Regions from separate parts of the Kitasatospora sp. NPDC059160 genome, predicted to be linked through region 3. Evidence: riboswitches for the same ligand, from Rfam matches in the RefSeq annotation. Region 3 holds a riboswitch; each other region holds the start of a gene.
The links. A riboswitch is a leader RNA that binds a small molecule or an ion and turns the genes downstream of it on or off. The one in region 3 is predicted to bind cobalamin.
Positions count from the first base shown of each region.

Region 1: it holds a riboswitch for cobalamin, as region 3 does, so the genes downstream of both, ACFXOZ_RS17715 (FecCD family ABC transporter permease) here and ACFXOZ_RS01195 (CbtB-domain containing protein) in region 3, are expected to answer to the same signal.
Region 2: it holds a riboswitch for cobalamin, as region 3 does, so the genes downstream of both, ACFXOZ_RS36265 (HoxN/HupN/NixA family nickel/cobalt transporter) here and ACFXOZ_RS01195 (CbtB-domain containing protein) in region 3, are expected to answer to the same signal.
Region 4: it holds a riboswitch for cobalamin, as region 3 does, so the genes downstream of both, metE (5-methyltetrahydropteroyltriglutamate--homocysteine S-methyltransferase) here and ACFXOZ_RS01195 (CbtB-domain containing protein) in region 3, are expected to answer to the same signal.

Region 1 is NZ_JBHZCN010000036.1:64,688-71,918, reverse strand. It holds gene ACFXOZ_RS17750 (ABC transporter substrate-binding protein) at 1-716, shown strand, start outside; gene ACFXOZ_RS17745 (ABC transporter substrate-binding protein) at 1,180-2,109, shown strand; gene ACFXOZ_RS17740 (amino acid ABC transporter permease) at 2,147-3,121, shown strand; gene ACFXOZ_RS17735 (amino acid ABC transporter ATP-binding protein) at 3,118-3,921, shown strand; gene ACFXOZ_RS17730 (CGNR zinc finger domain-containing protein) at 4,057-4,644, shown strand; gene sodX (nickel-type superoxide dismutase maturation protease) at 4,656-5,099, opposite strand; gene sodN (superoxide dismutase, Ni) at 5,276-5,671, shown strand; cobalamin riboswitch at 5,771-5,916, shown strand; gene ACFXOZ_RS17715 (FecCD family ABC transporter permease) at 6,012-7,064, shown strand; gene ACFXOZ_RS17710 (ABC transporter ATP-binding protein) at 7,061-7,231, shown strand, end outside.
Region 2 is NZ_JBHZCN010000125.1:1,133-8,363, forward strand. It holds gene ACFXOZ_RS36255 (hypothetical protein) at 1-652, opposite strand, end outside; gene ACFXOZ_RS36260 (ArsR/SmtB family transcription factor) at 706-1,089, opposite strand; cobalamin riboswitch at 1,171-1,365, shown strand; gene ACFXOZ_RS36265 (HoxN/HupN/NixA family nickel/cobalt transporter) at 1,397-2,518, shown strand; gene ACFXOZ_RS36270 (type B 50S ribosomal protein L31) at 2,591-2,839, opposite strand; gene rpmG (50S ribosomal protein L33) at 2,869-3,033, opposite strand; gene rpmB (50S ribosomal protein L28) at 3,199-3,435, shown strand; gene rpsN (30S ribosomal protein S14) at 3,435-3,740, shown strand; gene ACFXOZ_RS36290 (CobW family GTP-binding protein) at 3,746-4,915, shown strand; gene rpsR (30S ribosomal protein S18) at 4,948-5,184, shown strand; gene rpmF (50S ribosomal protein L32) at 5,226-5,399, shown strand; gene ACFXOZ_RS36305 (aminopeptidase P family protein) at 5,510-6,616, shown strand; gene efp (elongation factor P) at 6,691-7,231, shown strand, end outside.
Region 3 is NZ_JBHZCN010000002.1:40,170-47,400, reverse strand. It holds gene ACFXOZ_RS01210 (PA14 domain-containing protein) at 1-2,854, opposite strand, end outside; gene ACFXOZ_RS01205 ((2Fe-2S)-binding protein) at 3,500-4,297, opposite strand; gene ACFXOZ_RS01200 (CbtA family protein) at 4,294-5,169, opposite strand; gene ACFXOZ_RS01195 (CbtB-domain containing protein) at 5,196-5,414, opposite strand; cobalamin riboswitch at 5,452-5,576, opposite strand; gene ACFXOZ_RS01190 (ECF transporter S component) at 5,599-6,387, opposite strand; gene ACFXOZ_RS01185 (ABC transporter ATP-binding protein) at 6,384-7,231, opposite strand, start outside.
Region 4 is NZ_JBHZCN010000011.1:41,593-48,823, forward strand. It holds gene ACFXOZ_RS06890 (HAMP domain-containing protein) at 1-3,147, shown strand, start outside; gene ACFXOZ_RS06895 (SpoIIE family protein phosphatase) at 3,204-5,768, shown strand; cobalamin riboswitch at 5,940-6,109, shown strand; gene metE (5-methyltetrahydropteroyltriglutamate--homocysteine S-methyltransferase) at 6,287-7,231, shown strand, end outside.

The DNA.
Region 1 (7,231 bases), on a different contig from region 3:
GCGGCTCGGACGGCAAGCCGGCCGGCCTCGACCCGGAGCTCGCCACCGCCCTCGGCCGGATCCTCGACGTGCGGGTCGAGTTCGTGGACACCCCCTTCGACAAGCTGATACCGAACCTCCAGGGCAAGCAGTTCGACGTGGCGATGTCCGCGCTCAGCGACGTCCGTGCGCGCCGCGAGGGCCTGGACGCCGACGGCAAGCAGGTCAACCCGGGCGTCGACTTCGTCGACTACTTCATCGCCGGGACCTCGATCGTCGTCCCGAAGGGCAACCCCAAGGGCATCCGGACCCTGGACGACCTGTGCGGCCGGACGATCGCCTTCCAGCAGGGCACCACCCAGGACGAGATCGCCACCCGGCAGGTCGCCGTCTGCTCGCGCGCCGGCAAGCAGCTGACCGTGCACCGCTTCGACACCGACGCCAAGGCGCTGGCCGAGGTCGCCGCCGGCACCGCCGCGGCCGGGCTGAACGACTTCCCGGTGGCCGCCTACGCGGCGAAGACCACGGACGGCGGGGGCCGCTTCGAGGTGACCGGGGCCCAGTCGACCTCCAACCCGTACGGCATCGCGGTCCGCAAGGAGGACACCGAGCTGCGCGACACCGTGGCCAAGGCGGTGGACCAGCTGATCCGCAGCGACGAGTACGACAAGATCCTCGCCAAGTGGAACGTGAGCGCGGGCGCGGCGCAGAACGCGGTGGTCAACGGGGGCATCTGACCCGCCCGGGGCGGCGGGGCGGGAGCGGGGAACGGGCGGGGCCGCGGGGCAGCGGCGGGGCGTCCGGGAACACCACTGCCGGATCTGCATACTTATACGCAGGGTGACAGGGGCACGCGATCCGTCCGAATAGCGGACAGCACGAGCCCTCGTTATCCGATTTTGATCTGGATGAGGGCCACCTGACCGTCATCAGATGGCAGGATTCCCCCCATCTCGGATCGAGCCGACCACCGGTCGAGGCGGTTCAGGTCGACGTCCACCTCGGCGGAGGGTGGCGGAAGCAGTACCCGCACCACCCTGGGCGGCCACCTGCGCCCAGGCAACTGCACCACCCGGCAACGCACGTACGACGACGTACAGCGAGTGACCACCCGTACGGCTCCGTACGGCCAGCTGCCCCGGTGCGCCGCTCCCGCGGCGCGCTCCGCCCGATTTCTCTCCCCAGGAGGAGATCCCCCTCATGACCGTCCGTACCCAGCGCACCCGCCTCTTCGCGGCCGGCGTGGCTGCCGTGTCCGTGTCCCTGGCACTGACCGGCTGTAGCAGCAGCAAGAGCAGCGACGGCAGCGGCGCCCCCAACGCCTCCGCGACCGTGAACACGGTCAAGGCCGACGACAAGCTGGCCGCCCTCGTCCCCGCCGACGTCAAGTCGGCCGGGAAGCTCCTGGTCGGCGCGGACGCCTCGTACGCGCCGGACGAGTTCAAGGACGACAGCGGCAAGGTCATCGGCATGGACGTCGACCTCGCCAACGCGATCGCCGCCAAGCTCGGCCTCAAGGCCGAGGTCCAGGACTCCGGCTTCACCGCGATCATCCCCGGCATCCAGTCGAACAAGTTCCAGCTCGGCATGTCGTCCTTCACGGACAACAAGGAGCGCGAGCAGGTCGTCGACATGGTGACCTACTTCAACTCGGGCAGCGCCATCGCGGTCAAGAAGGGCAACCCGGGCAAGGTCGACCCGAAGGACCTCTGCGGCAAGAAGGTCGCCGTCCAGACCGGCACCACCCAGGCCGACGAGATCAAGGACACCCGCAACCCGGACTGCGCCAAGGCCGGCAAGCCGGGCATCCAGAACGAGGGCGACAAGTTCGACCTCCAGACGGACGTCACCAACGCCGTGGTCTCCGGCCGCGACGACGCGATGATGGCCGACTCCCAGGTCGTCGACTACGCGATCAAGCAGTCCGGCGGGCAGCTGGAGAAGCTCGGCGACACCTACGGCGTGGCCCCCTACGGCGTCGCCCTCGCCAAGGGCTCCAAGCTCACCCCGGCGATCCAGGGCGCCGTCCAGTCGCTGATCGACGACGGCACCTACAAGCAGATCCTCACCAAGTGGGGCGTCGAGGCCGGTGCCCTCGACAAGTCCGTCGTCAACGGCGCCACCAGCTGACCCCTCGTACGCTTCATCTCTCCCCCGAGGCCACACCGTGAACTCTCTGGACAAGGGGACGGCGCCGAAGGGACGGCCTGAGACCATCAAGGCCGTCCCGGTCCGCCACCCCGGACGCTGGGCGGGTGCCGTCGTCATCGCCCTGCTCGCGGCGATGCTGCTGAGCGCCCTCTTCACCAACCCCGCTTTCAAGTGGGACATCGTCGGGCAGTACCTGTTCCACGACAGCATCATGCACGGGCTGCTCGTGACACTGGAGCTGACCGCCCTCTCCATGCTCATGGGTGTGGTCGGCGGCATCATCCTCGCGGTGATGCGGCTCTCCCCGAACCCGCTGCTGGCCGGCACCGCCTGGGTCTACATCTGGATCTTCCGCGGCACCCCGGTCCTGGTGCAGCTGGTGTTCTGGAACTTCCTCGGCCTGATCTGGGCCAAGCTGTCGATCGGCGTACCGTGGGGACCGGAGTTCTGGTCCGGCGAGACCAACGTCCTGATCCCGACCTTCGTCGCCGCCCTGCTGGGCCTCGGCCTCAACGAGGCCGCCTACATGGCGGAGATCGTCCGCGGCGGCATCCAGTCGGTCGACGAGGGCCAGACCGAGGCCGCCCACGCGCTCGGGATGAGCCGGTTCCAGACCATGCGGCGGATCGTCCTGCCGCAGGCCATGCGGGTGATCATCCCGCCGACCGGCAACGAGACCATCTCGATGCTCAAGACCACCTCGCTGGTCTCCGTGATCTCCCTGGAGGAGATCTTCCGGGCCGGCCAGGTCATCTACTCCCGGAACTACCAGAACATCCCGCTGCTGATCGTGGTCAGCCTCTGGTACCTGTTCTTCACCTCGGTGCTGACCATCGGCCAGTACTACATCGAGCGCCACTACGCCCGAGGTTCCAACCGCACCCTCCCGCCCACCCCGCTGCAGCGACTGCGGGGCCTGTTCGCCGGGAAGCCCGCCCCGAAGACCACCGCCGACGTCGTCCCGGGGCTCGAGGGAGGTGGTCACGTATGACCGATCTGAGCAAGACCCCCACCGACTCCGCGTCCACCGGTGAGCCGATGGTCCGGGCCGAGAACGTGCACAAGTCCTACGGAATGGTCGAGGTGCTCAAGGGCATCGACCTGGAGGTCAAGCAGGGCGAGGTGTTCTGCCTCATCGGCCCGTCCGGCTCCGGCAAGTCGACCTTCCTGCGGTGCATCAACCACCTGGAGAAGATCAACGGCGGCCGCCTCTGGGTGGACGGCGAACTGGTCGGCTACCGGCAGAAGGGCGACAAGCTCCACGAGCTCAAGGACCGCGAGGTCGCCGTCAAGCGGCGCGACATCGGCATGGTCTTCCAGCGCTTCAACCTGTTCCCGCACATGACCGCGATGGAGAACGTCATCGAGGCGCCGGTCCAGGTCAAGCGCGAGAGCAGGGCCGAGGCCCGGGAGCGCGCGATGGCCCTGCTGGAGCGGGTCGGCCTCGCCGACAAGGCGAAGAACTACCCCTCGCAGCTGTCCGGCGGCCAGCAGCAGCGCGTGGCGATCGCCCGCGCGCTGGCCATGAAGCCCAAGCTGATGCTCTTCGACGAGCCCACCTCGGCGCTCGACCCGGAGCTGGTCGGCGACGTCCTGGACGTCATGCGCGGCCTGGCCGAGGAGGGCATGACGATGGTGGTCGTGACCCACGAGATGGGCTTCGCCCGCGAGGTCGGCGACGCCCTGGTGTTCATGGACGGCGGTGTGGTGGTCGAGTCCGGCAACCCCCGCGAGGTGCTCACCAACCCCCAGCACGAGCGCACCAGGGCCTTCCTCTCCAAGGTCCTCTGAGCCCGTACGGTCGGCGCCCGGCAGACGACTTCCTGCCGGGCGCCGACGTTTTCCCCAGCCGGGTAATAGGCTGGAAGCGCCCAGCCCGTTACCGGAACCATCCGGGCCCGTTACGCAACCACTGGAAGGACCGCCGTGGAGCTCGCCTCGTACGCCGACCTCGCCGTTCGGCTGGTGAACACCGAGGAACCCGAGCGCGGCACCGACACGCTGACCTCGGTGGACGCCGTGCGCGCCCTCTTCTCCGACTCCTCCCGCGCCGCCGCGCTGGCCGACGAGTCCGACGTGCCCCGGCTGCGGGCGGTGCGGACCAGGCTGCGCGGAGTGTTCGAGGCCGCCGCCGAGGGGGACGAGATCCGGTCCGTCGACCTGCTGAACAGCCTGCTGATGGAGTACCCCGTCAGCCCGCTGGTCTCCGGGCACGACTACCTGGACGACGCCGGCCGGCCGCGCTGGCACCTGCACCTGGCCGACAACTCGCCCACCGCCACCGCGCACTTCAGCGCCGTCGCCTGCATGGGCCTGGCCGTGCACCTCACCGAACTGGGCGCCGACCGGCTCGGCATCTGCCAGGCCGCGCCGTGCCGCAACGCCTACCTGGACACCTCGACCAACCGCTCCCGCCGCTACTGCTCCGACCGCTGCGCGACCCGCGCCAACGTCGCCGCGTACCGGGCCCGCAAGCGGCTGGAGGCCGAGGCCGCGCTGGGCACCGGGCAGTAGCCGGCCGGGGCTCAGAGCTCGTCGACGAAGACCCCGAACCGCCGGGCCAGGCCCGGCACCCGGGCCAGCCGGGGGCCGAGCAGCAGCCGCTCCAGCCCGCGGCCCGGCGCCAGCCAGGCGGGGCTCGGCCGCAGCCGCAGCAGCACCCGGCCGAGCACCAGCTCGTCCGGGACCGGGCCGTAGCTGCGGCTGTCGCTGTCCACCGGACGGTTGTCGGACAGCAGCCACCAGCCCTTCGGGCGGCGCTCGGCGGCCCGCTTCACCACCAGCAGGTCCTGCTGGAACGGGTGCCGGAACAGCACCACCGCGCCGGGCCGGATCGGCGCCCCGTAGCGGACCAGCAGCCGGTCGCCCTCGCGCAGGGTCGGGACCATCGACGGGCCCGTCACGTCGACCAGCCCGAACGGCACCGCGCCGCCCTGCCCGCCGCCCTGCGGCTCCGCGCTCCGCGCCATGGCTCCTCCTCCCGGACCGACCGCCCCAGTCTGCCGTACGGACCGTCATCCGTTCGATGTCCGGATTACCCCGGTTCCGGGTCCGTCTTTCGCCCTAGGCCCACCGCCCGGCCGCGAAACCCGGAGGCCGGAAGGGTAATCTCGGGCGCGGGAAGACGATCTAAGGAAGGACTCCCATGTTCTCTCGTCTGTTTGCACCGCGTGCCACTGCTCACGCCCACTGCGACCTGCCGTGCGGTGTCTACGACCCCGCCCAGGCCAAGCTGGAGGCCGAGTCGGTCAAGGCCACCCAGGAGAAGTACCAGGCCAACGAGGACCCGCACTTCCGCGCCCGCGCCATCATCATCAAGGAGCAGCGCGCCGAGGCCGTCAAGCACCACATCTCGGTGCTGTGGAGCGACTACTTCAAGGCCCCGCACTTCGAGAAGTACCCGCAGCTGCACCAGCTGATCAACGACACCCTGAAGGCCGCCTCGGCCGCCAAGGCGTCCACCGACCCGGCCACCGGCCAGGCCCTGCTGGACCTGATCGCGGAGGTCGACAAGATCTTCTGGGAGACCAAGCAGGCCTGAGCCTGACGCGTCGCCACCCGGCCGCCCCCGTCCGCACCGTCGGACGGGGGCGGTCGTGCGTTCCCGTGCCCCCGCCCCGGGAACGGACCCCGGTAAGGGTTGCCTACCCTGAGTGGCTGTTATGCTGCCAGGGCGTCCGAGGGGGAAGTCCGGTGAGAATCCGGCGCTGACCCGCAACGGTGAGCACGGCCCGCGGTCCCGGGGCCGGGCCAGCCCGATCGCCCCCGGCCGCTGGACTCCCGACAACTCGCCGTGGACTGCGAGGGGAAGGCGCCCGGGCCCGGCCCCGGCCGGCGCCCGCCCCGGCACACCCGCGGCCCGAGGCAAGGCGCGCCCGCCCGTGAGTGACCCCGTCCGCCGAATACCGACCCTCCCGCTCGCCCTCGGCCTCGCCGCCGCCCTGCTGCTCTCCCTGGTCTGCGGCGTCGCGCTCGGCGCCTCCGGAATCGAACTCCCGGACGTCCTGCGACTGTTGGGCGCCGGGCTGACCGGCGGACGGCTGGACGCGAGCGACGCGGCGGCGTACGCGATCGTCTGGGAGCTGCGGCTGCCGCGCACCCTGCTGGCCGCCGTGGTCGGCGGCGGGCTCGCCGCCACCGGGGTCGCCGTCCAGGCCCTGGTGCGCAACGCCCTCGCCGACCCCTTCGTCCTGGGCATCTCCTCCGGCGCCGCCGTCGGCGCCAACGCCGTCCTGCTGCTCGGCGCCTTCGCCTCGCTCGGGGTGTGGGCGATCTCGGTCTCCGCGTTCGGCTCCGCGCTGCTCGCCATGGTGCTGGTCTACCTCGCCGCCCGCACCGCGTACGGGCTCACCCCGCTGCGGCTGGTGCTCACCGGCACCGCGCTCTCCTACGGCTTCTCCGCCCTGACCACCCTGATGGTCTTCTCCGCCGACCACGCCGAGGCCGCCCGGGACGCCATGATGTGGCTGCTCGGCAGCCTCGGCGGCGCCACCTGGGGCTCGGTGCCGATCGCGGCCGCCACCGTCCTGGCCGGACTGGCCTACCTGGCCTGCGCCGCCGGACGGTTGGACGCGCTCGCGATGGGCGACGAGACCTCCGCCTCGCTCGGCGTCGACCCCGACCGGCTGCGCCGGGAACTGTTCGTGGTCACCGCCGCCGTCACCGGCACCGTGGTCGCCGTCAGCGGGGCGATCGGCTTCGTCGGACTGCTGATGCCGCACCTGGCCCGGATGCTGGTCGGCGCCGGGCACCGCCGGGTGCTGGCGATCGCGCCGCTCGCCGGGGCGCTGCTGCTGGTCTGGGTGGACATCGCCTCCCGCACCCTGCTGGCGCCCGCCGAACTGCCCGTCGGGGTGTTCACCGCGGTGCTCGGGGTGCCCGCCTTCCTGCTGATGATGCGCCGCCGCGGCCAGGCCTTCGGAGGCCGGCGATGACGGGCCCGACCCCTTCGACCGGCGCGGAGGACCTGCGGGTCGACGGCGTCTCGGTGGAACTGGCCGGCGCCCGGCTGGTCCACGAGGTGAGCCTGACGGCCGCCGCCGGGCAGGTGATCGGACTGATCGGCCCGAACGGCAGCGGCAAGTCGACCCTGCTGCGCTGC
Region 2 (7,231 bases), on a different contig from region 3:
GGCCGAATAACGAGTGCTCGCTCCAGGTGGAGTCGACGACGACGAGTCGCCGGCCGTCGACGGCGCCGAGGGCGGCGCGGTAGCCGTCGCGGGAGCGTCGGCTGCGCAGGATCCGGTCGAAGCACGGGTCGCCGACGACCTCGGCGACGTCCAGGGCCTCGGGGCAGGAGGCCCGCAGCCGGTCCAGCTGTTCGGGGTGGGAGAGGCCGAGGACGTCGACGAACACCTCTCCGCGGTGGGTGAGTTCGTTGCGGGAGAGGCCGGCGGAGCTGACCGCGTCGCCGGTGGACTCGGTGACCAGGCGGTTGTAGCCGGCACCGTGCGGGAGGACGACCAGGCGGGCGTCCAGCCGGTGCATGGAGGCGTGGACGGCGCAGGCGACGGCCAGGTCGAAGCGGTGGCGGACGGCGTCCTCCCAGTCCAGCACGGTGTAGCCGGGCAGGCCGTGGAGGTACTCGTCCAGGGCGCGGTCGGCGAAGGCGGAGCCGGGGTTGACGGTGAAGTACCGCTCGATGCCGTCCGGGTCGAGCAGGGTGAGGACGTCCAGGACCCGGGTCGCCGAGGTGAGGGTGCGGGCGACCGCCAGCACGCGGGCCTTGACCGGGCGGGTGTTCCAGCGGTCGGCGGGCCAGACGTGGGGGTGGGACGGCACATCGTGATCGTACTCACCCCGCCGCGCCCCCGGCGTGGTTTGCCGAGTGTCGGTCAGCCCGCCGCCGCGGCGGGCTCCTCGTGGTCGGCGGCGGCGCACTCGTCGAGGAGGGGGCGCAGGGCGTCGTCCACGAGCCGGTAGCGCACCACGCGTCCGTCCTTGTCGCCGGTGACCACGCCCGCCGTGCGGAGCAGTCGCAGGGCCTGGGAGACGGCCGGGTCGCGCATGCCGGTGGCGACCGCCAGGTCGCTGACGGCGAGCGGGCCGGCCCGGTGGAGGGCGAGCAGCAGGGCGAGCCGGCCGGGGTCGGAGAGCAGGGAGAACCGCTCGGCCCAGGTCCGGACGTGGGCGGTGTCCCCGATGGCGGCGATGGCCTCGCAGACCCGGTGTCCGTCGATGGTGCGGTGGCCCGCGCGGTCGGCCGGTACGAGATGCATGCGGACATTCTGGCAGCTCACGACCTGTGATCCTGGACACCTGCACAGGTGCGCAACCTTGCGAGGGTGTGGTCCTGCCCCTACGGTGTTCCCCGCCGTGGTGCTCGGGAAGACCGGTGACGGACCCTCAACAGGTCCCATTCCGGAGCGGCCCTCGCCACTGTGATCGGGGGACAGTCGTCCGGATCCACGTGCCACTGGGTGCTTCGTGCACCTGGGAAGGCGGGTCGGGAAGCCCCGTGAGCCAGGAGACCGGCCACGGCATCTCACGAAGTCATTCCACGAGGTGCTGGAGCGTGATCCGAAGATGACCCTGCCCGAAACCGCCGCGCCCGCCGAGGCGGGCCCCGCCCCCTCCGTACTGCCCACCTTCCGGTGGAAGCGCGAGGACACCCTCCGGACCGCCGGGTTGATGGGGGTGATCCTGGCCATGCACGTGGTGGCCTTCGGGACCCTCGTCTTCCTGGTCGCGCCGCACAACTACGCCGTCGGCACCCAGGTCTTCGGGGTGGGCCTGGGCATCACGGCCTACACCCTCGGCATGCGGCACGCCTTCGACGCCGACCACATCGCGGTGATCGACAACACCACCCGCAAGCTGATGGCGGACGGCAAGCGGCCGGTCTCGGTCGGCTTCTGGTTCGCGCTCGGCCACTCCTCGATGGTGGTCATCATGGCTGCCCTGGTGGCGGGCGGCGCCCAGCTGGCGAACACGCTGATGGACGACGACTCGGCCACCCACAAGTGGCTCGGGCTGGTCGGCACCACGGCCTCCGGCGCCTTCCTCTACCTGATCGGAGCGCTCAACCTGGCGGCGCTGCTCGGCATCCTCAAGGTGTTCCGCTCGATGCGGGCCGGGCAGTTCGACGAGTCGGAGCTGGAGGCGCACCTCGACTCGCGCGGCTTCATGGCCCGGATCCTGAACCGGGCGACCCGCTCGATCACCCGGCCCGGGCAGATGTTCCCGGTCGGCATGGTGCTGGGCCTGGGCTTCGACACCGCGACCGAGGTCACCCTGATGGTGATGGCCGGTTCGGGCGCGGCGGCCGGGCTGCCCTGGTACGCGATCGTCTGCCTGCCGCTGCTGTTCGCGGCCGGGATGAGCCTGTTCGACACCCTGGACGGGACGTTCATGAACTTCGCGTACCAGTGGGCCTTCTCCAACCCGGTGCGCAAGGTGTACTACAACCTGACCATCACCGGGCTGTCGATCGCGGTGGCCTTCATCATCGGCACCATCGAGCTGGTCGGCGTGCTGCACGAGAAGCTCGACCTGACCGACCCGGTGACCGGGTTCATCGCGGACATCTCGCTGGACAACGTCGGCTACGCGATCGCCGGGCTGTTCGTGGTGGTGTGGGCGATCGCCATCGCGTACTGGAAGCTGGCGGGCGTCGAGAAGCGCTGGACGCCCACGCAGCAGCAGTAGCGGTGGCGGCAGTGTCCGCGCGTCGCGAACGGCGCCTCCCCGAGCCGGGGAGGCGCCGTTCGCGTTCCGCCGTCAGTGCCGGTCGCCGTAGCGGCGGCGGAACTGCTCGACCCGGCCGGCGGTGTCGAGCACCCGGGACTGGCCGGTGTAGAAGGGGTGGCTCGCCGAGGAGATCTCGACGTCGATCACCGGGTAGGTGTTGCCGTCCTCCCACTCGACCGTGCGGTCACCGGTGACCGTGGAGCGGGTGAGGAAGGCGAGGCCGCCGACCTTGTCGCGGAAGACGACCGGGCGGTAGGCGGGGTGGATTCCGGGCTTCATGGCTGGGCTCCTCCGAGGGGTTCGTGCGGTCAGCGCTCTTCGCGGAAGTCGACGTGCCGGCCCGCGACCGGGTCGTACTTGCGCAGGACCATCCGGTCCGGGTCGTTGCGGCGGTTCTTGCGGGTCACGTACGTGTAGCCGGTGCCGGCGGTGGAGCGGAGCTTGATCACGGGGCGCAGTTCGCTGCGGGCCATCGGGCGTCCTCCTGGGGTCTCGGGCCCGTGGACCCTCGGGGTCCGGGGGCCTCCGGGTGCGGGGTTCGCGGGGATGGATCGGAACCGTACACCGAAATGGATGTCATTTTCATCTGGTGTAACGTGACCTCCGTCCTGCCCATTCCCGGACGCCAGGGAGCACCCATGTCCGCCCACTGCCGGCTCACCGGCCGCCGGCCCGGCTTCGGCAACGCGATCTCGCACTCGCACCGCCGCACCCCGCGCCGCTTCGACCCCAACATCCAGCGCAAGCGCTACTGGCTGCCCAGTGAGGGCCGGTACGTCCGGCTGGTGCTGAGCGCCAAGGGGATCAAGACCGTCGACACGATCGGCGTCGAGGCCGCCGTCGCCCGCATCCGCGCCCGAGGGGGGAAGGTCTGATGGCCAAGCAGAGCAAGATCGCCAAGAACGAGCAGCGGCGAGTGATCGTCGCCCGCTACGCCCAGCGCCGGGCCGAACTCAAGCGGCTCATCGCCCACCCCGGCACCGCCCCCGCCGAGCGCGCCGCCGCCCAGGCCGAACTCGCCCGCCAGCCCCGCGACGCGAGCCCCACCAGGGTCCGCAACCGCGATGCCGTCGACGGCCGGCCGCGCGGCTACCTGCGCGCCTTCGGCCTCTCCCGGGTCAACCTGCGCGTCCACGCCCACGCCGGACACCTGCCGGGCGTGCGCAAGGCGAGCTGGTGAGCGGCATGGACGGCACCAGGCTCCCGGTGGTGGTGGTCGCCGGGCTGCACCCGGACGAACGCCGGTCCGCCGTCGAGGAGTTGACGGCCGCCGCGGTGGACGCCGTGGTGCTGCGGCACGACCTGCGGGACGCCGCGCGCGGCCTGGTCCACCGCGAACTGCGGGACGCCGGCGGGGCGTTCGACACCGGCTCGGTCCCGCTGGTGAACGACTGCCCGTGCTGCGCCCTGCGCGAGGACCTGCTGCCCCGGCTGCTGGAACTCGCCGACGGCGGCCGGTACGGGCTCGCGGTGGTCGAACTCTGGGGCGGCAGCGACCCGCACCCCGCGGTCGAGGTGCTCGCCGGGGGCGAGGTGGACGGCCGCCCCCTGGCGGAGGCGATCGAACTCGCGGGCGTGGTCACCGCCGTCGACCCGGACCGGCTGGTCGGCGAACTCTCCGTGCCCGACGAGCTGGTGGAGCACGGGCAGCACACCGCCGCCCGGGACGAACGCACCCGCGCCGAGGCGCTCGCCCACCAGGTCGAGTACGCCACCACGCTCGCCGTGCCGCGCGCCACCGCGCACGCGCCGGGGCTCGCGCTGCTGCGCCAGCTCCACCCGACCGCCCGGGTGGTCCGGCTCGGCACCGGTGCGCTCGCCCGGGCCGCCCTCGGCGGCTTCGACGTGGCCGCCGCGCGCGACCGCGTCAACCCGGCGATCGCGCTGCTCCCCCAGGAGAGCGACGAGGCCGGGGTGAGCACCCTGGTCTGGGAGCGCCGCCGGCCGCTGCACCCGGAACGGCTGCACCGGGCCCTCGAACTGCTCGTCCCGGCCGCCCAGCGCAGCCGCGGCCGGTTCTGGCTCGCCAACCGGCCCGACCTGATGCTCGCCTGGGACGCGGCCGGGGCCAACCTCGCGGTCGAGGAGTGCGGGCCCTGGCTGATCGCCCTGCCCGACGCCGCCTGGGACCTCTACCCGCCGGCCCGCCGCGCCGCGGCCGCCCTCGACTGGCACCCCCTGCACGGGGACCGGGTGCAGCAGCTCAGCTTCACCGCGGAGGGGTTGGACGTCGACGGCCTCACCGAACTGCTCGACTCCTGCCTGCTCACCGACACCGAACTCGCCGCCGGCGAACCCGGCTGGAAGGCCCTCCCGGACGGCTTCCGGGACCTCCTCGACCCCGTCCACCACTGACCGACACCGCCCACCACCGCAAGGGAGCACCCGTGCGCAACCGCACCGCCGCGCCGAAGGCCCGGCCCAACCCGCTGGTCGCGGCCGGCATCGAGTACGTCGACTACAAGGACACCGACCTGCTGCGCCGCTTCGTCTCCGACCGCGGCAAGATCCGCAGCCGGCGGGTCACCCGGCTCACCGTCCAGCAGCAGCGGGCGGTGGCCCGGGCGGTCAAGAACGCCCGCGAGACGGCCCTCCTCCCGTACGCCTCCGGCACCACCCGTTAGCCCGGACCCGACGGCCCGGCACCACCCGACAGGAGCCCCCGATGGCAGTTCCCAAGCGCAGGACCTCGCGCAGCAACACCCGGCACCGCCGCGCCCAGTGGAAGGCGACCGGCCCGAAGCTCGTCCCGATCACCCTGAACGGCCGGGAGATGCTCGTCCCGCAGAACCTCGTCCCGGCCTACCGCCGGGGCCTGATCGACCCGGAGGGGAGGTGACGGCGGTCAGCGGGGAGTGCGCGGGGGCGCGCGGGGCGCAGTGGGGTGCCGGCGCATCCCTCGGGGGTGCTCGGCGGGCGCTTCGGGCCGGGGGTTCGTAGGCTCGACGCATGGCGGATGCGTACGCGGGGCGGCGGGAGCGGGTGAGGGAGCACTGCAGCGCGGCCGGCGCCGACGCGGCGCTGATCACCCGGGCGGCGAACGTGCGGTACCTGACGGGCTGCGCGCCCTGCGGGGCGACCCTGCTGCTGACCCGGGACCGGGTGCTGCTGACGCTCCCGGACGACCTGCCGCCGGACGACTCGGGGGAGCACCTGATCGCCGCGGACGTCACCCAGGTGCCGGTGGCGGCCGGGGCGGACACCGCCCTGGCGGCCGCCGCCACCGCGGACCGGCTGGGGGTGCGCGACCTGGCGGTCGAGGAGCACGACCTGACCGTCACCCGGCACCGGGCGGTCGCGGGCCTGCTGGAGGGCGGCCGGCTGGCGGACCTCGGCCAGGTGGTGGAGCGGCTGCGGGTGGTCAAGGACGAGCACGAGATCGCGGACCTGCGGATCGCCGCCGAGATCGCCGACCAGGCGCTGGGCGAGCTGCTGGAGTCGATCCTGGTCGGCCGGACCGAGCGGCACCTGGCGATGGAGCTGGAGCGCCGGATGATCGACCACGGAGCCGACCGGGCGGCCTTCCCGGTGTCGGTCGGCACCGGCAGCCACTCCGGCCAGCCCGCCCACCAGCCCACCGACCGCCGGGTGGAGGAGGGCGACTTCCTCACCGTGGTGATGGGCGCCCAGTACCGGGGCTACGGCGTCTCGACCGCCCGGACCTTCGTGATCGGAGCGGCTCCCGCGCCCTGGCAGGTCGAGCTGCACCGGCTGGTCTTCCGCGCCCAGCGGGCGGGTCGGGAGGCGCTCGGCCCGGGCGTCGAGCAGTGCGTGCCCGACCGGGTGGCCCGGCAGGTCCTGGAGGCGGCCGGGCACGCCGAGGCCTCTCCGCACCCGGTCGGCCACGGCATCGGGCTGGAGATCCGGGAGGCGCCGCGCCTCGGTCCGTCGGACATGGGTAAACTGGACAGCCGCGTGCCGGTCACCGTCGGTCCAGGGGTCCACCTCCCGGGCAAGGGCGGGGTCCGGATCGAGGACACGCTCGTGGTGCGCCCCCTCGAGGAGGGCGGGCCCGAGCTGCTCACCATCACCACCAAGGAGCTCCTCGCCCTGTGACGGCGGCCCCCGGGCCGGCGGCAGGACGCGAACCCTTGGTTCCTTGACAGCTATATCCAGGAGTAAGTGCGCCCGTGGCTTCCACGAACGATCTCAAGAACGGCATGGTCCTCAAGCTGGAGGGCGGCAAGCTCTGGTCCGTCGTCGAGTTCCAGCACGTCAAGCCCGGCAAGGGCCCGGCCTTCGTGCGTACGAAGCTCAAGGAGGTCCTGACGGGCAAGGTCGTCGACAAGACCTTCAACGCCGGCACCAAGGTCGAGACCGCCAACGTCGACAAGCGCGGCATGCAGTTCTCGTACAAGGACGGCGAGAACTTCGTGTTCATGGACATGGACACCTACGACCAGATCACGATCGAGCCGGCCGTCGTCGGTGACGCCGCGAACTACCTGCTGGAGGGCTTCGAGGCCCTCGTCGCCACCAACGAGGGTGCGGTGCTCTACATCGAGCTCCCGACCTCCGTCGAGCTCGTGATCTCCCACACCGAGCCGGGCGTGCAGGGCGACCGCTCCACCGGTGGCACCAAGCCGGCCACCCTGGAGACCGGTGCCGAGATCCAGGTCCCGCTCTTCGTCGTCACCGGCGAGAAGGTCAAGGTCGACACCCGCGACGGCA
Region 3 (7,231 bases):
TGTGCTTGGACGGTGCCCGCTCCTGGTCGCCGCCGGAGGTGTCGTCGGTGGTGGTGCCCGTCGCCCAGCCGTAGCGGGGGGCGAGGTTCGTCCCGGGTACCGGGACCGGGGTACCGGTGCCGGGCGGGGTCCAGGTGAAGGCCAGGGCCCCGGTCGTGCCGGAGCGGTTGTAGTAGTCGACGCGGACGCGGTGCCGGCTGCCGGCCGTGGTGTTGGCGTACGTGCCGGTGACTGCGGTGGCGGGCTTGTCGCTCCAGCTGTCGACGGTCAGGACGTCGTCGACCCAGAGGCGGACGCCGTCGACGGCGGTGAACCCGAGGCCGTACTGCCCGGCTGCCGGGAACTGCACCTCGCCGGTGAAGCGTCCGGACCAGCCGCCGGTGTTCGCCACCGGCGGGCTCGGTCCCCACGACCGTGACAGTGCCCCGTCGGCGGCGCCGACCCCGGTGGCGAACGCCTGCGGGACGCCCGCCAGTTCCGGGTTGTCGTAGAAGGCGGCCGACAGCCCGGCCAGTCCCTCGTCGTAGGTGGTGTGGGTGTGCGGCATCTTCGCCGCGCAGGCGGGTGTCGGGGTCTGGCCGGTGAAGCAGGACGCCGGTGCGGGCCCGTACTTGTCGACCGGGCGGTCGGCGTGGTCGTAGACCGTCGTGGAGCGGCGGCCGGCGCTGTCGACGGCCGCGGTGGCCTGGTCCTTGGTGTTCCACTCCGCGGCGATGCTCGCCCCGGTGAAGTCGGTGGTGACCAGGGTGCGTCCGGCGTCGTCGTAGGTGACGGTGCGGGAGCGGGTGGAGTCGTACACCCCGGCCAGGGCCACGGTGGCCTGCTTGCGCTCCAGGTAGTACTGGTAGAAGTGCTCGGCGCGCTTGTCGGCGGAGCGGCCGTCCGGGGCCGGTGCCAGCACCTGGACCGCGCGCAGGGCGGGCGGCTCCTGGGGCTGTTCGGTCACGGAGTCGTAGCCGATCACCGTGCAGACGGCGGCGGTGTCACCGGTGTTGGTGCACGCGTTCGCCGCGGACGGGGCCTGGTGCGCCACCCAGTCGTAGGCCAGGGCGTCCCGGATGGTGGCCAGCGGCCCGATGCTGTCCAGGGCCTTCTGCTTCTCCTCCTCGTTGTCCCCGGCCTCGTCGTAGCGCTGCTTGGCCGAGGCCCGGCCCAGGTAGTCGAAGTCCTGCATGACCGCGCCGGGGTTCTCGACCCGGGCCAGGGTGCCCATCTGGTACCAGAGCCTGGTCTCGCTGCCGTCCCAGTACCGGATGCGGCAGAGCATCTGCGGCGGCGCCGGGTCCGAGCCGGGCGGGCGGGGCGTTGCGCCGTAGCAGCCGTCGCCGCCGTCGGTGTTGTAGAAGAGCTGGTGCGAGCGGCCGGAGACCGGGTCCTTGATCTGCGTCAGCCGCGGCGGCGTCCCGCTGTAGAGGTACTGCAGGGCGGCCGGTTTCTTGCCGTCCAGGACCGACTCCACCGCCGCCAGCGTGCCGTCGGGGTTGAACAGCGACACGGTGTCACCCTCGGTGAGGGTGATCCGGCCCGAGGTGTCGAAGGCGAGGACGCCGTCCTCACCGGCCGGCGGCGCGTAGCCGCCCGTGGAGGCCTTGGCCCAGGTGTGCTTGCCGCCGGCTCCGTCGGTGAGCACCACCGAGCCGTCCAGCATCTCGGCACGGCTGTAGCCGCTGGACTGCGCCGACAGCGTCCAACCCGCCGGCAGCGCCTGGGAGTCCGCGGAGAGCAGCCACTCCGTCGGCACGATCCTCGGATCCAGGTTGTGGGTGCGGTGGTCGTCGGTGCCGGTGCTGCTCTTGGCCCACAGCACCATGCGCGGACGGTCGTCGGAGTGGTGGTACAGCTCGACCCGGATCGGCACCGACTGGCCGGCCTTCAACGCGACCTCGCCGGCCTGGCGCGGGCCGGGCAGCAGGAAGTCGTTGCCGGGCTCGGCGGGCCCCGCGTTGTCGTAGACGAGCTTGTCGCCCAGCCAGATCCGGGCGCCGTCGGTGTGGGCGCCGGCGAACCGGAAGTCCCCGGTGACCGGGGCCTTGAACTGGCCCTCCCAGCGCACCACGAACCAGTTCTTGTCCAGGGCGGGCGGCATCGGGTTGTCACGCCACGGCAGGTTGTCCGGGTTGCCGGTCCACGGGATGCCCCAGTCCAGGTTGACCTGTGACTCGCCGCGCACCATCACTGGGATCGCGTCCGGGGCGCCCGCGTGCCGGGAGTCGTTGAAGTACGAGGCGCGGACGCCGTGCGGGGCGCCCTCCCGGGAGTTGTAGGCGAGGTTGACGCCCGCCGATCCGCCGACGGTCTGGAACGCCGGCCCGGCGGCCTCGACGTGCGCGTTGCCGTTGAACAGGTTCACCGTGACCGGGCCCAGGTGGTCGGTCGGTGCCGGCCCCGGGTCGCCGACCCGCTGGTTGACCGTGAAGTGCCCGACCCACTGCGGCGGCGTGGCGGTCGTCCCGCCGGACACCGCGGTCGCCGCCGTCCAGGTGTACCGGCCACCGTCGTGCAGCACGTGCTTGGGGACCGTCCACTGCGGCTGGTCGAGGCACCCGGAGTCCACCACGCTGCCGGATCGGCCGTCGAACCCGGTGGAGACCTTGAAGCAGTAGAGGACGCCGTCACCGGCCGCGGCCACCTGCAGCGCGGGCGTCTCCGTCCCCACCACGGCGCCGTCGACCGGGGACACCGGGCTGGTCTGCGGCGCCTCCTGGGCTGCGGCGCGCTCGCGCCCCCGTTCGTCGGAGCGCGGATCCCCGCTGGCCGCCAAGGGCGCGAAGTCGGCCTTCGGCTCCCGCAGTTCGGCCTGCGGCTGCTGCCCGGCCGCCGACGGGACCGACAGGATCGGCAGATCCCGCGGCACCGCTCTCGATGCCACGGATCCGGATGAGGACGCGGGCGCGGGCGCGGACGCCTGCGCCGGTGGCAGGCCTCCCGCCTGTGCCAACGGAGCCACCAGCGCCGTCGCCACCACGAACACGATCCACCGGAACCGCGAGCGCGCGGACGACCGCGCCATGCCGGCACCTCTGGACAAAGCCCCCTCCAACTCCGTTGACGTCCGCCGGACCCGCGGCACGGCAGGACGCGTGTCCACGCTCCTCCGGTCCCGACCGGAGGACTCGGGCAACGAATCCTCCGCGAACGACGGACCCCACGGAACAGGGCCGGTACACCTTGGCCGGATCCACCGAACCGCCGTGCCTCCAAACGGAACACCGGTCACAGCGTCCGGCTGTCACCGCCCGGACACTCCTGTCAGGGACATGTTCAATAACATGCCCACGGGTATCCCTAAGCGGAGTCGTGGAACGGCCCGGCGCCCGCGACCCACTTGGCCGAAAACCGTACGGCCGGTCACCCCTTCGATCGGTCGGTCAGCCGATCGGGACCTCGGTGAGCCGCCGGGGCAGTCGGTCCTCGCGTGGGGCCATGGCTCCGCTCACCATCCTTCCTGGGATCGGCCGCCCGGGGGCTTTGCGGCAGGCCCGAGGGGGCCCTGCTCCGCTCAGGCGTCCGCCGGCCCGGCGAGGACGCAGTCGCCGCACAGCGCGCCGGCCCGGTCCGGTGCGGCCCGGTAGATGAGGCAGCAGCTGCGGCGGCGGAAGCCGGTGCCGTCCGCGGCCACGGTGCCGGCCCCGCGCAGCGGCGGAACCGCCAGCAGGCGCCTCGCGAACTCCCGTGCTGCCAAGGCGAGTTCCGGCCGCGAGCGGGCGACGCCCGCGGCCGCTCCGTTGACCGCCGACGCGACATTGCCCCAGCGGATCCGCGGTGAGACGGAGAAGGCGGCCACCGCTTCGCCCAGCTCCCGCACCGGCCCGTCCAGCACCTCCGCCGCGAACCGCGCGGCGAGCTCGGCCCGGTCGGCGACGGGAACGGCGTCACGGGCGGGCAGCGACAGCGGGAACAGGCCGCCCGGTGTCGGCTGCCACCTCGCCTCCCGCAGCCCGTACCCGAGCAGCGCCCCGTCCAGGACGGCCACCGCGAACGCGGGTGAGAGCAGCCGCGCCACCAGCCCCAGGTGGGTCACCGAGGCCGCCACCCGCTGCTCGACCGCCTCGGGCGGACGACCCCCCGCCGCCACGAGGTGGTTCCGGGCGAAGGCCACCCGCTCCCCCAACACCGCTGGATCATCGAGGAGTTCGGCCATCGGCCGCCACGGCACGGCGACTGCGCCGTCGTCATGGGTCTCGTGGGCCTGGCAGGTCTCGTGGGCCTCGTCGGCCTCGTGGGTCTCGTAGGCGAAGAACGGCCCGAGGGCCGCGACACGCTGCGGCGTCGCGGTCCTCGGTCGGGTGTGCGTCACGCCGCGCCGACCGGCTCGGGGCCGGACTCGGCCGGGACCGCCGTGGCGGCCGCCGCACGGGCGTTGATCACTCGCTCGGCCATCGGTCCGAAGAGCAGGCCCAGTGCGGCCCACAGCAGCAGCTGCGCGGCCACCGAGTAGAAGCGGAACTCGAACAGGGTGTCCGCCGGGAAGCCCGGGTAGACGATGGCGCCCTTGTCGTCGGTCAGCGGCAGCGGCGTCTCGGTCGCGTGATGGCCGAACTGCTGGACGTTGTCGGCGAGTTCGCCGAGCGAGGGGAGCACCGCCATGACGATGCCGATCGCCGCCGCGAAGGCGCCGGCGGCGAGCAGGGTGGCGTTCCAGTTCCCGAACCGGGCCTGGAGGCGCTTGCCGAGCCAGACCGCCAGCACGAGGAACAGGAGCGAGCAGGCGACCATGGCCAGGTACAGGTTGCCGCGGTCGCGGATGGTGTCGGGGTGTCCGATGGCCGGCGGGTTGGCGGGGTACTTGACGAACGGCACGAGGTACAGGCCGAGGAACCCGCCCAGGGCCACCAGCATCGCCAGGTTGCGCGGGCGGAGCCTGCCGGTTCGGCCGAGGCACACGGTGTACGCCACCGCGAACAGCGCGCCCATCGCCGCACCGAACAGGATCATGCCGGTGCCGATGCCGACGTTGGCCTGGACGGTGCGGCTGAAGATGTCCGGTCCGCCCATGTCCATGGGCAGGCCGGCGGCCTTGTCCAGCAGGCCCTGCGCGTCGTCACGACCGCTCTCGTACTCGATCGCCGCGTTGATCTGCGGCTCGGCGAAGATCCGCGCGAAGACGAAGGCGAGCAGGCCGGCCACTGCGCCGGCGAGCACGCCGCGCAGGATGAGTTTCTTCTCCATGTCTGGTTGTTCGCTGCTTCCGCTCGTCAGTGGCAGGGGAAGCCGAGGAAGTGCCGCGAGTCGTGGACGAACTCGTGGATGTGCATGTCCTTGCCGAACACGGAGTAGGCGCCCTGGTCGACGCCGATGAAGTAGTAGACGGCCAGCGCGAGGAACGCGGTGACGACGAGCCAGGCGACGGCCTTGGACGCCGGCACCACGACCGGGACGGGCAGGGCAGAGGGTCCGGGCATACTGGTGCTCACGGTGGAGCCTCCTTCGGGGATCGTGCGTCCCGCTCTTGTTGGGGCGAATCGTGATGGCGTCGTATCTGACTCGCGGGCCGTCCCGAAGGGCGATCCGCTCACAGTGGCGCGACCGTGCCGGAGTTCCACCGGCTTCCTTACGCCATCACTACATCCGGCAGAGTAGGCCTGTCCGCCGGGGCCGTCAATCGGCCTCGAAGCGCACGGTGGGTTCGAAGTTGGCGCGGCGGGCCGCTCGGCGGAAGACGGTCAGGACGGCGGGCCCGACGACGAGCACGGCGGTCAGGGTGGTGACGGCGCGGCCGGTGTCCCAGCCGAGCGACGTGGCGAGGTCGAACAGCAGGTAGCGGTGCCACTGCTCGGTGAAGGGCAGACCGGGGAGGTAGGCGATCGAACTGTTCGGGTCGGTGGAGAACGGCCAGAAGGACAGGTTGAGCAGGAAGCCGAACAGGTAGCCGGAGAAGGCCCCGTACACGGCCAGCACGGGCACCTCCACCCGGCGGCGCCGGGTCTTCGGCAGAAGGCCTGCGAGCATGCCGACGAAGGCGCAGCCGAACATCTGGTAGGGCATCCAGGGGCCGACTCCGCCGGTGAGCAGGGCGGAGGCGAACAGCGAGGTGCAGCCGAGGGTGAAGCCGAAGCCAGGGCCGAAGACGCGGCCGGCCAGGACGAGGATGAAGAAGACCGTCTCCACGCCGGCCGTCCCGGCGCCGAGGGGTCGGAGCCCGGCGTTGACGGCGGACAGGACGCCGAGCATGGCGAGCGCCTTGGCGTCGATGCCGCCGGCCGAGATCTCGGCGATGACGACGGCGAGGACCAGGACGAGCAGGGCGGCGAAGATCAGCGGCGGGGCGTAGTTGGAGCCGAACTTCCCGGGTGCGACGACGAACGGCCAGGTGAAGGCGACCAGGCCGATGAAGGCGGCCAGGGCGACGACGACGCGGGCCCGGCCGGGGATCCGTACGGCGGTCATCGCGCGGCCTCCGCCGGTTCGAGGGCCTCGGCGACCTGTCGGATCGTCAGGTAGCCGAGTGGGGCGAGGATCTTGGCGGTCTGCGGGGCGAAGGTGGGCGAGGCGACGATGACCTGGGCGGTCGGCCCGTCGGCGACGATCTCGCCCTCGGCCATCACCACGACGCGGTCGGCGGCGGAGGCGACGAACTCGACGTCGTGGGTGGAGACGACGACCGTACGGCCTTCGGCGGCGAGCGCGTCCACGATGCCGGTGAGCGCCTCCTTGGCGTGGTAGTCGAGCCCCCGGGTGGGTTCGTCCAGCAGCACGACCCTTGGTGCGGCGGACAGTTGGATCGCCAGGACGAGGGCCAGCTTCTGCCCCTCGGAGAGGTCCCGGGGGTGGGTGTCGTCCGGGATCCCGGGGGCCAGGCGGTCCAGGATCTGCCGGGCGGTCGGCCCGTCGGCGCCCTCGGCTTCGGCATCGCTCTGGGCGAGTTCCCGGGCGACCGTCTCCAGGTACAGCAGGTCGGTGGGGGTCTGCGGGACGAGCCCGACCAGCTGCCGCGCCCTGGCCGCGGGCAGGCGCTTGGGGTCCTCGGCCTTCCCGCCCCCGGCTCCGGTGACCTTCACGCTGCCGCCCTGGCGGGGCCCGGAACCCTGGAGGGCCCACAGCAGCGAGGACTTCCCGGAGCCGTTGCGGCCCATCAGCGCCGTGACCTCGCCCGCGCGCAGGTCCAGCCGGACGTCCCGGACGGCGGCCACCGGCCCGTACCGGACCACCACGCCCTTCGCCTCCAGCACCGGTTCCCCCGCCGCCGCTGCCCGGCGCGGCGGGGGAACCGGTACGTCCGTGAGCCGCTCCC
Region 4 (7,231 bases), on a different contig from region 3:
CTCACCGACTCGGTCAACGCGATGGCCGGCAATCTCACCTTCCAGGTGCGCGGGATCGCCCAGGTGACCACGGCGGTGGCCCGCGGCGACCTCACGCAGAAGATCGAGGTCGACGCCCGGGGCGAGATCCTGGAGTTGAAGAACACCGTCAACACGATGGTCGACCAGCTCTCCTCCTTCGCCGGGGAGGTGACCCGGGTGGCCCGGGAGGTCGGCACCGAGGGCCGGCTCGGCGGGCAGGCCAAGGTCGAGGGCGTCTCGGGGACGTGGCGGGACCTCACCGACTCGGTGAACTCCATGGCGGGCAACCTCACCGGCCAGGTCCGTGCGATCGCCCAGGTGGCCACCGCGGTGGCCGAGGGCGACCTCTCGCAGAAGATCACCGTCACCGCGCGCGGGGAGATCCTGGAGTTGAAGGAGACCATCAACACGATGGTCGACCAGCTCTCCTCCTTCGCCGACGAGGTGACCCGGGTGGCCCGGGAGGTCGGCACCGAGGGCCGGCTCGGCGGGCAGGCCAAGGTCGGGGGCGTCTCCGGCACCTGGAAGCGGCTCACCGAGAACGTCAACGAGCTGGCGGGCAACCTGACCCGGCAGGTCCGGGCGATCGCCGAGGTCACCAGCGCCGTCGCGGCCGGCGACCTGACCCGCTCGATCACCGTGGATGCCTCCGGCGAGGTCGCCGACCTCAAGGACAACGTCAACTTCATGGTCGAGTCGCTGCGCGAGACGACCCGCGCCAACGAGGAACAGGACTGGTTGAAGACCAACCTGGCCCGGTTCTCCGCGCTGATGCAGGGCCGACGCGACCTGGGCGTCGTCGCCGAGTCCGTGATGGACGAACTCGCCCCGCTGGTCGGCGCCCAGTGCGGCGCGTTCTACCTCGCCGAGGACGGCGGCGGGGGGACGGTGCTCCAACTGGTCGGCTCCTACGCGTTCCCCGACGGCGAGCGGCCCACCCGCTTCCGGATGGGCGAGTCCTTCGTCGGCCAGGCGGCGCGCAGCCGGCGGACCATCGCGGTGGGCGCCCTGCCGCCCGGCTACCTGGCCGCCTCCTCCGGCCTCGGCCGCACCGAGTCGCTGTCGCTCATCGTGCTGCCGATCGTGGTCGAGGGGCAGGTCCTCGGCGTCATCGAGCTGGCCTCCGTACTGCCGTTCACCCAGGTCCACCGGGACTTCCTGGACCAGCTGATGGAGACCATCGGCGTCAACGTGAACACCATCATCGCCAACGCCCGGACGGACGAGCTGCTCGGCGAGTCCCAGCGGCTCACCGCCGAACTCCAGGCCCGGTCGGCCGAGTTGCAGGCCCGGCAGGAGGAGCTCCAGTTCTCCAACGCCGAACTGGAGGACAAGGCGGAGCTGCTGGCCGCCCAGAACCGGGACATCGAGACCAAGAACCTGGAGATCGAGCAGGCCCGCCAGGAGCTGGAGGAGCGTGCCCACCAGCTGACCCTCGCCTCGAAGTACAAGTCCGAGTTCCTCGCCAACATGAGCCACGAACTGCGGACCCCGCTCAACAGCCTGCTGATCCTCGCCCAGTTGCTGGCGCAGAACCCCACCCGCAACCTGAGCGCCAAGCAGGTCGAGTACGCCGGCATCATCCACTCGGCCGGCTCCGACCTGCTCCAGCTGATCAACGACATCCTCGACCTGTCCAAGGTCGAGGCCGGGAAGATGGACCTCAGCGTCGACGCGGTACCGCTGCAGACCCTGTTGGACTACGTCGAGGCCACCTTCCGCCCGATGACCGGGCAGAAGAACCTCGCCTTCGCGGTCCGCACCGCCAACGGGGTCCCCGGCGAACTGCGCACCGACGACTACCGCTTGCGGCAGGTGCTGCGCAACCTGCTGTCCAACGCCGTCAAGTTCACCGAGCACGGCCGGGTCGAGCTGCGGATCGAGCCCGCCACCGCGGCCGAACTCCCCGACGGCGTACGGCGCGGCGTGCCGGTGCTCGCCTTCCGGGTCACCGACTCGGGGATCGGCATCGCGCCCCAGCACCTGGAGACCGTGTTCGGGGCCTTCCAGCAGGCCGACGGCACCACCAGCCGCAAGTACGGCGGAACCGGCCTCGGACTGTCCATCAGCCGGGAGATCGCCTACCTGCTCGGCGGCGCGATCACCGTCGAGAGCAGCCTGGGCCGGGGCAGCGTCTTCACCCTCTACCTGCCCGTGGTCCACGCGGAGGTCGCCGTCCCCGAGGCCCCGACGGCGGCCGTGGAGCCGAACGACGGCGTCTGCGCACGGCCCGCCGCGGACCAGGCCCACGAACCGGCCGACCGCTCGTCCGCGGGCCGGCCGCGTCGGCTCCTGGTGGTCGAGGGGCGGCCCAGCGGGCTGCTGACCCTGGTGGCGGAGAACGCCGTCGCCGACCTCGCCCGCTACTCCGCCGGGCACCGGGAGGTCGAGATCGTCACCGCCGTCGGTGCCCAGGAAGCCGCCACCGCGCTGGCCACCGCCCCCTGCCACTGCGTCGTCCTGGAACTGGACCTACCGGACGGCACGGCAGCGACCCTGCTGTCCGAGATGGAGGGCGACCCGGCGCTGCACACCGTGCCGGTGCTGGCGCACAACAACCGGAGCGTCGCCGTCCAGCACCCGGACGCGGTCACCCGCCCAGGCGGGCGACCGCTGGAACTGCTCGCCAGCCTCGACGAACTGCGCGAGCGGATCGCCCTCCACATGAGCGCCGACCACCCCGGCGGCGCGCTCCCGTCGGTCCGCGACGGGGACCGGGTCCAGGCCTGGAGCCCCGCCACCGGGCCGGCCCTCGCCGGGCGTACGGCGCTGGTGGTCGACGACGACGACCGCAACCTGTACGCGATCACCAGCATCCTGGAACTGCACGGGATGCGGGTCCTCCAGGCCGAGAACGGGCGCGCCGCCCTGGAGTCGCTGACCGCCCACCCCGGCATCGACGTCATCCTGATGGACGTGATGATGCCCGAGATGGACGGGTACACGGCCACCGCGGCGATCCGCGCGATGCCCGAGCACGAGGGGCTGCCGATCATCGCCGTGACCGCCAAGGCGATGCTCGGCGACCGGGAGAAGAGCCTGGCCGCAGGGGCGAGCGACTACATCACCAAGCCGGTGGACGCGGACGAGGTGATCAACCGGATCACCCACCACCTCACCCGGTAGCCGCCGTCCGGAGTCGCCGTCCGGAGCCGCCGTCCACGACCCAGGAGCCCACCACCGTGCAGCACCCACCGGAGCAGCCCGCAGCCGATCGCGCTCGGGCGGCGGACCCGGCCACCGTCCTGCCCAGGGTCGGCGCCCAGCGCACCCCGGCCGGTCCGCAGCCGGTCGGCGACGCAGCCCCGCCCGGCGAGGCGTCCCCGTCGTACGGTCCGGAACCGACGGGCCGCCCGGCAGCCCCGGGCGGCCCGGACCCGGACCCGGACCCGGACCCGGACCCGGACCCGACGGCGACCGCCATGGGCCGGCTCGCCAGCACGGTGGAGTGGCTGCGCCGGGAACTCGACCAGGCCCAGGCCGACTCGGCGGGCCGCGCCGTGGTAGAGCTGGCCGTCGGCGTCCTGGTGGAACGGCTGCGCTGCGGCCCCACCGAGGCCGCCCGCCAGCTGGAGGGCCTCGCCGAGCAGGCCGGGGTGACCACCCTGGCGCTGGCCGCCGACCTGGTCAACCAGGTCGCGGCCGACCGGATCTCCGCACTCGCCCGTGACTTCGTCGCCGGTACGGCCGTCCGTACCACGGACCCGGTCGCCCGCCGGCTGCGCAGCATCGAGGCCGACACTGTCGCGGGCGGCGACGCCGAGAGCGCGGCCCGCTCCATGCTGGAGCACGCCCTGCGGCCGCTCGGCGTGGCCGCGGTGGCCGTCTGGGCCGCCCATCCCGACCTCTCGCTCTCCCTCGCGGGCAGCGCCGGGTTCCAGCCGGAGGAGGCCCGCCGCTGGCGCCACGTACCCCCGGGCGTGCCCACGCCGGCCCGCCGGGCGCTGGACGAACGAGGCACCGTCGCCTACCCCGTGCTCGCCGACGCCTCGCTGCCCTCGATCGGCCAGCACGACGTCCGCGGCGGTCGGCTGGCCGTGCCGGCCGGGGTCGGCGGCCGGCTGATCGGCGTGCTGGAGCTCTGCTGGAACGAGGAACTCCCCGAGCGCTCCCAGCCCCTGCAACGGCAGTTCGAGGCGCTCGCCGAGGTGGCCGCCGCCACCCTGGAGTCCTGGGACGGACGGGAGTTCTCCGCCACCGATCCCGCGGACGCCCAGTTCGACGAACTGCGGCAGCTGGCCGACGGACTGTTCGACCCCTGCCTGGTCCTGCGGCTCGCCCCGGACCACGACGGACTCCCGCCCCGGTTCGTGATCCGGCACGTCAACCCGTCCTTCGCGGACTTCGCCGGCCGGCCGACGGTGGCCATCGTGGGTCGCCGACTGCTGGAGGCCTACCCGCTGGCGGCCGCACCGGGCGGTCTGGCCGAGATGGTCGAGCACGTCTTCGCCACCGGCGAGCCCTTCCGTACCCAGGACATGCGGCTGGCCGCCCTGGTCGACGGGGTGCCGCTGACCGCCCGGGCCCAGGTGGGCATCAGCCGGCACGGCACCCACCTGGTGGTCGTCTGGCGGCTCGACGACGGTACCCCGCGGGTCGCCCGACTGCTCCAGCACGCCCAACGCCTCGGCCGCATCGGCGGCTTCGAGGAGAACCTGGCGACCCGTCGGATCGACTGGAACGAAACCCTGTTCGAGCTGCACGGGCTCGCGCCGACCGACCGGCCGATCGCCCTCGACCAGCTCGCCGAGCACGCCCACCCGGACGACCGGCAGACCATCGGCCGCTTCCTGCGGACGCTGCTGCACCACCGGCGGCCCGCCTCCACCGCCTTCCGCCTCCAGCGCGCCGACGGGGTCACCCGGCACATCCGGGTGGTGGCGGAACCGGTGCACGACCCGGACAGCGGACTGCGCGTGGTCCGCGGCGCCTACCAGGACATCTCCGCCCAGCACTGGACCGAGGTCGCCCTGGCCGCCACCCGCGACCAGCTCGCCCAGAGCGAGCAGCAGGCCGCCGAGCGCAGCCGCCTCGCCCTCCAGCTCCAGCACGCCATCATGCCGCCCGCCCGGGGGCCGCTGGACCTTCACGACCTGCACGTGGCGGTGCGCTACCGCCCCGCCGAGAAGGACCACCTGGTCGGCGGCGACTGGTACGACGCCCTCGTGCTGCCCACCGGCGACGTCCTGATCTGCGTCGGCGACGTCGCCGGGCACGGCATCGAGGCAGCCACCGGCATGGTCGCGTTGCGCAACGCCCTGCGCGGCCTGGCCGCCACCGGTGCCGGACCGGGCCAACTGCTCAACTGGCTGAACAGCGTGACCCACCACCTCACGGACAACGTGACCGCCACCGCCGTCTGCGGGCTCTACGAACCCGCCACCCGGCGGCTGCGCTGGGCCCGCGCTGGCCACCCGCCACCGGTCCTGCTGCGCGAGGGCCGGGCGCGGACCCTCCCGCAGCTCGGCGGGATCCTGCTCGGCGCCGTCGACCAGGCGGACTACCAGGAGGAGGAGATCGTGCTCCGGCCCGGGGACACCCTGGTGATGTACACCGACGGGCTGATCGAGCGCCGCGACGAGTCCCTCCAGGCGTCGCTGAGCAACCTGACGACCCTCGCCGAGCGGGCGCACCGGCTGGCCGCCGAGGGTGGGGACGGCCTCGAGGGGCACCTGGACCACCTGTTGCAGTACAGCGGTGCCGACACCGACGACGACACCTGCTTGGTCGGGGTGGCGGTCGGCTGACCCGGGCCGTCGCAGCGGCCGGAGGCTGACCCCGGTCGCAGGCCGAGGTCGTCGGAGGCTGACGTCGTCTCATCATGTGGACGGTTGTGCGGTTCTCCGGCCGGAAAGCGGCGGGCTGCCCGTAGGGTGGCGGGTGCAGCTGGTTCGCCCCGTCCGCCAGGCGGGGTGTCGTAAGAGGGAACCCGGTGACGCCTTTCAACTGGCCAGTCCGGGACTGCCCCGCAGCGGTGAGTGGGAACGACCGCCGTCATACGCACTGGGCCCGGTTCGGGTCTGGGAAGCGACGGCCAGTAGGTGCCGGTCCTCGAGGAGGACGGGCGGGCCCGCGAGTCCGAAGACCTGCCACTGCCCGGGTGCGACCGTTCGCGCCCGGCCATCCGGTGACCTCGAGGGCGGGTCGGCGACCACACCTGGCGGAGCCGTACCCGTGTGCGGGGGCCCGTCCGGTCCGTCGTCCCTTCGCGTCCTCGTCCCCGTCGCCGGGCACTTGAGGAACCAGACTCGCGAAGGAGAGTCCCTTGACCACGAAGTCCGCAGCCGCGGCGACCCTCGCCACCGCCCACGGCTACCCCCGCCAGGGGCGGGGCCGGGAGTTGAAGAAGGCGATCGAGGGGTACTGGAAGGGCGCCGTCACCGCCGAGGTGCTGCTGGCCACCGCCGCCGACCTGCGCCGGGGGAACTGGCAGCAGCTCGCCGACTCCGGCATCGAGGAGGTCCCGACCGGCGACTTCTCGCTCTACGACCACGTCCTGGACACCACCGTGGCGGTCGGCGCGATCCCGCCGCGGCACCGGGCGGCGGTCGACGCCGACCCGCTGGACGGCTACTTCGCCATGGCGCGCGGCAACCAGGACGTCGCTCCGCTGGAGATGACCAAGTGGTTCGACACCAACTACCACTACCTCGTCCCGGAGCTGGGGCCGGACACCGCCTTCGCCGCGAACCCGGCCAAGGCCGTCGCCGAGCTCAGGGAGGCGCTCGCGCTCGGCCACGGCGCCCGTCCGGTGCTGGTCGGGCCGGTCAGCTACCTGCTGCTCGCCAAGCCGGCGCCGGGGGTGGCCCCCGACTTCCAGCCGATCACCCTGCTGGACCGGCTGCTGCCCGTCTACGCGGAACTGCTCGCGGCGCTCCGGGCCGCCGGTGCGGAGTGGGTGCAGCTGGACGAGCCCGCGCTGGTCCAGGACCGGACCCCGGCCGAGCTGAACTCCGCGGCCCGGGCCTACCGCGAGCTGGGCGCGCCGACCGAGCGCCCCAAGCTGCTGGTGGCGAGCTACTTCGACCGCCTCGGCGACGCCCTGGCGGTGCTGGCCAAGGCCCCGGTGGAGGGCCTGGCGCTGGACTTCACCGGACCGGCCGCCGCCAACCTGGCGGACCTCGCCGCCGTCGGCGGGCTGCCCGGCAAGCGCCTGGTCGCCGGGGTGATCGACGGCCGCAACATCTGGATCAACGACCTGGGCGCCTCG